Regions from separate parts of the Streptomyces sp. VTCC 41912 genome, predicted to be linked through region 2. Evidence: predicted binding sites of a transcription regulator. Region 2 holds the regulator's gene; the other holds the start of a gene.
The links. Region 2 encodes HrcA, which represses chaperone genes, less so after heat shock. Its sites were predicted from a motif close to TTNGCACTCNGNNNNNCNGAGTGCNAA; they were not measured.
Positions count from the first base shown of each region.

Region 1: groL (chaperonin GroEL) is a predicted target of HrcA. The motif match lies at 2,214-2,240, and genes of this name have one in related genera.

Region 1 is NZ_JBJMAB010000021.1:82,134-86,340, reverse strand. It holds gene thrC (threonine synthase) at 1-974, shown strand, start outside; gene ACJ6WD_RS26005 (MoaD/ThiS family protein) at 1,030-1,308, shown strand; gene ACJ6WD_RS26000 (cold-shock protein) at 1,789-1,992, shown strand; gene groL (chaperonin GroEL) at 2,404-4,029, shown strand; gene ACJ6WD_RS25990 (hypothetical protein) at 4,145-4,207, opposite strand, start outside.
Region 2 is NZ_JBJMAB010000009.1:17,478-21,684, forward strand. It holds gene dnaJ (molecular chaperone DnaJ) at 1-1,120, opposite strand, end outside; gene hrcA (heat-inducible transcriptional repressor HrcA) at 1,121-2,137, opposite strand; gene ACJ6WD_RS15690 (MBL fold metallo-hydrolase) at 2,459-3,193, shown strand; gene ACJ6WD_RS15695 (DUF3097 domain-containing protein) at 3,332-4,183, shown strand.

The DNA.
Region 1 (4,207 bases), on a different contig from region 2:
CCGCCGAGCTCGGCGTCACCGGCGCCCTGTACGTCAAGGACGACTCCGGCAACCCCACCCACTCCTTCAAGGACCGGGTCGTCGCGATCGCCGTCGAGGCCGCCCGCGCCTTCGGCTTCACCACCCTGTCCTGCTCCTCCACCGGCAACCTGGCCGGTGCGGTCGGCGCCGCGGCGCGCCGCGCCGGCTTCAAGTCCTGCGTCTTCATCCCGCACGACCTGGAGCCCGGCAAGGTCGTGATGGCCGCGGTCTACGGCGGCGACCTGGTCGCCATCGAGGGCAACTACGACGACGTGAACCGCTTCTGCTCCGAGCTCATCGGCGACCCGCTGGGCGAGGGCTGGGGCTTCGTCAACGTCAACCTGCGCCCCTACTACGGCGAGGGCTCCAAGACGCTGGCCTACGAGATCTGCGAGCAGCTCGGCTGGCAGCTCCCGGACCAGCTGGTCATCCCGATCGCGTCCGGCTCCCAGCTCACCAAGATCGACAAGGGGCTGAAGGAGCTGATCGCCCTCGGTCTGGTCGAGGACAAGCCGTACAAGATCTTCGGCGCCCAGGCCGAGGGCTGCTCGCCGGTCTCCGCGGCCTTCAAGGCCGGCCACGAGGTCGTCAAGCCGCAGAAGCCGAACACCATCGCCAAGTCGCTGGCGATCGGCAACCCCGCCGACGGCCCGTACGTGCTCGACATCGCGCGCCGCACCGGCGGGGCCGTCGAGGACGTCACCGACCCGCAGATCGTGGACGCGATCAAGCTGCTGGCCCGGACCGAAGGGATCTTCGCGGAGACCGCGGGCGGCGTGACCGTCGGCGTGACCAGGAAGCTGATCGAGAACGGCCTCCTGGACCCGTCGCTGACCACCGTCGTGCTGAACACCGGTGACGGCCTGAAGACCCTCGACGCCGTCGCCGCCGGGCCCACCGCCACCATCCGGCCGGACCTGGACGCGTTCCGCGAGGCCGGCCTGGCCGGCTGAGCCGGCCCTCCGCCCGTCCCTCCCGCACCCCCGTACTTCCCTGGAAGGCAGAACCATGAGCGTCAAGGTCCGCATCCCCACCATCCTGCGCACGTACACCGGAGGCGAGGCCGAGGTGGCCGCCGAGGGCGCGACCCTCTCCGAGGTGATCGCCGACCTGGAGAAGAACCACCAGGGCATCGCGGCCCGGGTGCTCGACGACGCGGGCAAGCTGCGCCGCTTCGTGAACGTCTACGTCAACGACGACGACGTCCGCTTCGAGCAGGGCCTGGAGACCCCGACGCCGGACGGCGCCGGCGTCTCGATCATCCCGGCGGTCGCCGGCGGCTGCTGACGCCGCGGCGCCCGTCGCCGTCGGCGCACAAGCGCCGAGCGAATTTGCGCCAACTCTTTGCCGGTAGTGACCGGAAATTGCCCCGTCCGTACGAAACGGACGGGGCAATTCCGTGTTGTGAAAGGGGATACCATTGGGGTGATCCCCCTCCGGTTATCTCCGCGTGCATGCCGAAGCGCATGCCGAACGCATATGAGATCGCAGTGACTTGTGCGCAAGTTGTGTGCGCGATTTGTCGCCCGTGTGGCATATACCCGGCCCGACTTCGCCTGGGATAACGGGATTTGAGCGCATACGGCCGTTTCCCCGACGCCAGAATTCTCGTCCGATTGACCTGTTGCGCTGGGCATTGGTCCAGATACATTCAGCGGCGGTCGACGCGTTCCGGCGCACACCCCGCGGACCATTTCGGGGGGTGAGGTCTGACCCGGGTCCGCGGAGTGCGGTCCTGCGCAAGGGCCAGTAATAGGGGAGTTAGGCATGGCTCAGGGCACCGTCAAGTGGTTCAACGCGGAGAAGGGGTACGGCTTCATCGCGGTCGACGGTGGTGCGGATGTTTTCGTCCACTACAGCGCGATCCAGATGGACGGGTACCGCACCCTTGAGGAGGGTCAGCGAGTCGAGTTCGAGATCTCGCAGGGCCAGAAGGGGCCACAGGCGGATATGGTCCGGGTCGCCGCCTGAGGCGGCGGCCGACTGCATCGTTGGAAGAAGGCTCGCAGCCCCCGGCACGGGGTTGCGAGCCTTCTGCTGTTCCCGGAGGTCACCGGCGTCCCGAGGGAGTGGTACGCGGGCGCGCGCGGGCGGGTAGGAAGCGGTCCCGACGGGGCCGCCGATCGTCTCACGGACGGGGGGTCCCCCGGTCAAGCGCTTGCACTCGACTGGTGCGAGTGCTAATCATTGCGTTAGCACTCTCCCCGTGAGAGTGCTGAAAATGGATCGGGTCGGTGAGGTCGGCACGCCAGGTGGGGCAAGGAACCACACGGCATGCAGGCCGTCCGTCGCGGGCGCCAGCACGGTCCGAGGTTTCCTCCCCCAGCTCTCAACCCGGTTGGAAGCGGGGGGTACCCCATCAGTCCGGAGGGACCACTTCACATGGCCAAGATCATCGCGTTCGACGAGGAGGCGCGGCGCGGCCTTGAGCGCGGTATGAACCAGCTCGCCGACGCCGTCAAGGTCACCCTCGGCCCCAAGGGCCGCAACGTCGTCCTTGAAAAGAAGTGGGGCGCCCCCACGATCACCAACGATGGTGTCTCCATCGCCAAGGAGATCGAGCTGGAGGACCCGTACGAGAAGATCGGCGCCGAGCTGGTCAAGGAGGTCGCGAAGAAGACGGACGACGTCGCCGGTGACGGCACGACGACCGCGACCGTCCTGGCCCAGGCGCTGGTCCGCGAGGGCCTGCGCAACGTCGCCGCCGGCGCCAACCCGATGGCCCTGAAGCGCGGCATCGAGAAGGCCGTCGAGGCCGTCTCCGGTGCGCTGCTCGACCAGGCCAAGGAGATCGAGACCAAGGAGCAGATCGCCTCCACCGCCTCCATCTCCGCCGCCGACCCGCAGATCGGCGAGCTCATCGCCGAGGCCATGGACAAGGTCGGCAAGGAAGGCGTCATCACCGTCGAGGAGTCCCAGACCTTCGGTCTGGAGCTGGAACTCACCGAGGGCATGCGCTTCGACAAGGGCTACATCTCGGCGTACTTCGCGACCGACATGGAGCGCATGGAGGCGGCGCTCGAGGACCCCTACATCCTCATCGTCAACTCCAAGATCGGCAACGTGAAGGACCTGCTGCCTCTCCTGGAGAAGGTCATGCAGTCCGGCAAGCCGCTGCTGATCATCGCCGAGGACGTCGAGGGCGAGGCCCTGTCGACCCTGGTCGTCAACAAGATCCGCGGCACCTTCAAGTCCGTCGCGGTCAAGGCGCCCGGCTTCGGTGACCGCCGCAAGGCCATGCTCGGCGACATCGCCATCCTCACCGGTGGCACCGTCATCTCCGAGGAGGTCGGCCTCAAGCTGGAGAACGCCGGTCTCGACCTGCTCGGCCGCGCCCGCAAGGTCGTCATCACCAAGGACGAGACCACCATCGTCGACGGTGCCGGCGACAGCGAGCAGGTCCAGGGCCGGGTCAACCAGATCCGCGCCGAGATCGAGAACAGCGACTCGGACTACGACCGCGAGAAGCTCCAGGAGCGCCTCGCGAAGCTGGCCGGCGGCGTGGCCGTCATCAAGGCCGGTGCCGCGACCGAGGTCGAGCTCAAGGAGCGCAAGCACCGCATCGAGGACGCCGTTCGCAACGCGAAGGCGGCCGTCGAGGAGGGCATCGTCGCCGGCGGTGGCGTGGCCCTGCTGCAGGCCTCCTCGGTCTTCGAGAAGCTGGAGCTCGAGGGTGACGAGGCGACCGGCGCCAACGCCGTGAAGCTCGCCCTGGAGGCCCCGCTCAAGCAGATCGCCGTCAACGGTGGTCTCGAAGGCGGCGTCGTCGTGGAGAAGGTGCGCAACCTGGCCGTCGGCCACGGTCTGAACGCCGCCACCGGCGAGTACGTCGACATGATCGCCGAGGGCATCCTCGACCCGGCCAAGGTGACGCGCTCCGCGCTCCAGAACGCCGCGTCGATCGCCGCGCTGTTCCTCACCACCGAGGCCGTCATCGCCGACAAGCCGGAGAAGGCCGCTGCCGCGGGCGCTCCGGGCGGCATGCCGGGCGGTGACATGGACTTCTGATCGACCTCTGGTTGATCGACGTCCCGCTTCGTGCGCCGGGGCGGCACCCCCTCTCCCAGGGGGTGCCGCCCCGGCGGCGTTTCGTCCACGAACCGGCGCCCCGCGGCGCCCACCACTACGGCAGGCGATCCAGCAGCCAGCCGGAGAGCTCTTCCGTGATCAGGGTGTGCTGCTCGTT
Region 2 (4,207 bases):
CGTCCTTCAGCCGGGAGAACAGCCCCTGCTGGCCCGGCTGGAACTGGCCCTGCGGGCGCTCCTCGCCGCGCAGCTTGGCCAGCCGGCGCAGCAGCTCCTCCTGCTCGGGTTCGAGCTTGCTCGGGGTCTGCACCTCGACGTGGACGATCAGGTCGCCCCGGCCGTTGCCCCGCAGGTGGGTCACGCCGCGGCCGTGCAGCGGGATCGACTGGCCGGACTGGGTGCCGGGCCGGACGTCGATCTCCTCGACCCCGTCCAGCGTCTCCAGCGGGCACTTGGTGCCCAGGGCCGCCGCGGTCATCGGGATGGTGACCGTGCAGTGCAGGTCGTCCCCGCGCCGCTGGAACACCGAGTGGGCCAGCTCGTGGATCTCGACGTACAGGTCGCCGGCGGGTCCGCCACCGGGGCCCACCTCGCCCTCGCCGGCCAACTGGATGCGGGTGCCGTTGTCGACACCGGCGGGGATCTTGACGGTGAGGGTGCGGCGGGAGCGGACCCGGCCGTCGCCCGCGCACTCGGGGCACGGCGTCGGGACGACGGTGCCGAAGCCCTGGCACTGCGGGCAGGGCCGGGAGGTCATGACCTGGCCCAGGAAGGACCGGGTGACCTGCGAGACCTCGCCGCGGCCGCGGCACATGTCACAGGTCTGCGCCGAGGTGCCGGGCGCCGCGCCCTCACCGCTGCAGGTGGTGCAGACGACGGCCGTGTCGACCTGGATGTCCTTGGTGGTGCCGAACGCGGCCTCGTTGAGCTCGATGTCCAGGCGGATCATCGCGTCCTGGCCGCGGCGGGTCCGCGAGCGCGGGCCGCGCTGCGAGGCCGTGCCGAAGAACGCGTCCATGATGTCGGAGAAGTTCCCGAAGCCCGCGCCGAAGCCGCCCGCGCCACCGGCGCCGCCGGCCTGCGAGAGGGGATCGCCGCCGAGGTCGTAGACCTGCTTCTTCTGCGGATCCGACAGGACCTCGTAGGCGGCGTTGATCTCCTTGAACCGCTCTTGGGTCTTGGGGTCCGGGTTCACATCCGGGTGCAGCTCGCGCGCCAGCCGCCGGAATGCCTTCTTGATCTGGTCCTGCGAGGCGTCCCGGCCGACGCCGAGGACCGAGTAGTAATCCGTGGCCACTTACGACTCCGCGAGGATCTGTCCGACGTAACGTGCCACTGCGCGTACCGCTCCCATCGTTCCGGGGTAGTCCATGCGGGTCGGTCCGACCACGCCCAATTTGGCGACGGCCTCGTCGCCAGAACCGTATCCGACGGTGACGACCGAGGTGGACGTCAGGCCCTCGTGAGCATTCTCATGCCCGATGCGTACGGTCATGCCCGAGTCCTTGGCCTCCCCGAGCAGCTTGAGCATCACCACATGCTCCTCAAGGGCTTCCAGCACCGGCCGGATGGTCAGGGGGAAATCATGCCCGAAGCGCGTCAGATTGGCGGTGCCGCCGATCATCAGCCGCTCTTCGGTCTCCTCCACCAGAGTCTCCAGCAGTACCGACAGTACTGTCGAGACGGTCGCCCGGTCGTCCTGTTCGAAGGATTCCGGGAGATCCTGCACCAGTTGCGGGACGTCCGCGAAGCGGCGGCCGACGATCCGGCTGTTGAGCCGGGCGCGCAGGTCCGCCAGGGACGTCTCGCCGAACGGCGTCTGGCAGTCGATGAGCCGCTGCTCGACGCGTCCGGTGTCGGTGATCAGCACCAGCATCAGCCGGGCCGGGGCCAGTGCCAGCAGTTCGACGTGCCGGACGGTGGACCGGGTCAGCGACGGGTACTGCACCACCGCGACCTGCCGGGTCAGCTGCGCCAGCAGCCGCACCGTGCGCCCCACCACGTCGTCCAGGTCGACGGCGCCGTCCAGGAAGTTCTGGATCGCCCGCCGCTCGGGGACGGACAGCGGCTTGACGCCGGCCAGCTTGTCGACGAAGAGGCGGTAGCCCTTGTCGGTCGGGATCCGCCCGGCGCTGGTGTGCGGCTGGGCGATGAACCCCTCGTCCTCCAGGGCGGCCATGTCGTTGCGGACGGTGGCCGGGGAGACGCCGAGTTGGTGCCGTTCGGTCAACGCCTTGGAGCCGACCGGCTCCTCCGTCCCGACGTAGTCCTGGACGATGGCGCGCAGCACTTCGAGTCTGCGTTCACTGAGCATTGCGCCACCTCCAGTCGGCCGTCCGCCGCGTCGTCACTTCTCCTGGCACTCACGTGGGCCGAGTGCCAGACCCGGAGCCAGTGTACGGCCGGGTAGCGCGGGTGCGGCAAGGGCGGGCGTGGTGGGCACTTACCCACCGCCGCGGAATCCGACCCCCGGGCCGCGTTCGGAAGCGCCCTGACCGCCCCCCGAGCGCGCCCCCGGTCCCGTCGCCGGCGCGTCCTCTGCTCGACGCGCCGGTGGGCGTCCGCGGGGGCCCGCCACCGAGGCGCCCGCCCGGAGTCCCGGGCAACGCTATCGCGGGGGCGCTAGCGTCTCGGTATGCGCACCACGTGGGAAGAAGCGGGCTGGGAGCGGCTGGGGGACGGCGTCGCCCGGCGACGGATGCCCGGTTGGGACGAGACGATCGGCGTGATCGCCGGTTCGGACGGCGTGCTGATCGTCGACACCGGGCCGACCCTCGGGGCCGGTGCGGAACTGCGCCGCACGGTCCGCGCGGTGCTGGGGCGCGATGTGACGCATGTCGCGCTCACGCACCCGCACTTCGACCACGTCCTGGGCACCGCGGCGTTCGCGGGCGTGGAGGTGTTCGGCGCGACCGGGGTCGACGCGCTGCTGCGGCACGGCAAGGACGCGCTGCGGGAGGACGCGGTGCGCCACGGGGTGGACCCGGACGCCGCGGCGGAGGCCGCGGACCTGCTGGTCGTCCCGCACCACCACGTGCACGGGCAGCTGACCCTCGGCCTCGGCGACCGGGAGGTGCTGCTGGCCAACGTCGGCCCCGGGCACACCGCGCACGACCTGGCCGTCCTGGTGCCCGGACGGGCCGGTGAGCGGGAGATCGTCTTCTGCGGGGACCTGGTCGAGGAGTCCGGTGAGCCCCAGGCGGGCCCCGACGCGCTGCCGCGGCGGTGGCCCGACGCGCTGGACCGGCTGCTGGCACTGGGCGGCGAGGACGCGGTGTACGTGCCGGGCCACGGCGCGGTGGTCGACGCCGCCTTCGTGCGGGCCCAGCGCGACGCCCTGGCCGCCCGCTTCGGCACCGACTCGCCGTGAGCCGGCGCCCGTTGACCCGCCGGCGGGCGCCCGCTCCGCGCGGCCCGCGCCCCGCGTCGCGCGCCCCGTGATCCCGTCGGCCCCACCGGGCCGTCGCCCCCACCCCCGACCCGTCGATCCGCAGGGAAGCAGACCCGCATGCACAGCAGGCACTACAGCCCCGACCTCACTCCCCCCTGGAAGAAGCCGAAGCCGGTGCCGGAGGTGCCGGCCGACCCCGGGCTGGTCGTCGAGGAGGTGGTGACGGGCTACTGCGGCGCGGTCCTGCGGTGCGAGAAGACCGCCGAGGGGCCGACGGTCACGTTGGAGGACCGCTTCGGCAAGGTGCGGGTGTTCCCGATGGTGCCGCGCGGCTTCCTGCTGGAGGGCCGGACGGTGACCCTGGTCCGGCCGCCGGGCCGCCCGGCGCCGAGCGGCCCGGCGCGCACCGCGTCCGGTTCGCTGGCGGTCCCCGGGGCGCGCGCCCGGGTCGCCCGGGCCGGCCGGATCTACGTGGAGGGCCGGCACGACGCGGAGCTGGTCGAACGCGTCTGGGGCGACGACCTGCGGATCGAGGGCGTCGTCGTGGAGTACCTGGAGGGCGTCGACGACCTCCCGGCGATCGTCGAGGCGTTCGCCCCCGGCCCGGACGCCCGCCTCGGCGTGCTGGTGGACCACCTCGTCCCCGGCTCGAAGGAGTCGCGGATCGCGGCGGCGGTGACCGGGGCGCACGCGCTGGTCGTCGGTCATCCGTACATCGACGTCTGGCAGGCGGTGAAGCCGTCCTCGGTGGGCATCCCGGCGTGGCCGCAGGTCCCCCGGGGCCAGGACTGGAAGACCGGGGTGTGCCGGGCGCTGGGCTGGCCGGAGAACACCGGCGCGGCCTGGCAGCGGATCCTGTCCCGGGTGCGGTCCTACAAGGACCTCGAACCGGCGCTGCTGGGGCGGGTCGAGGAGCTGATCGACTTCGTGACGGCGCCGGAGGACGCCGAGGGGGCGGGCGGACGCTGAGGCCGGCGTTGGCCGGCCTCAGCA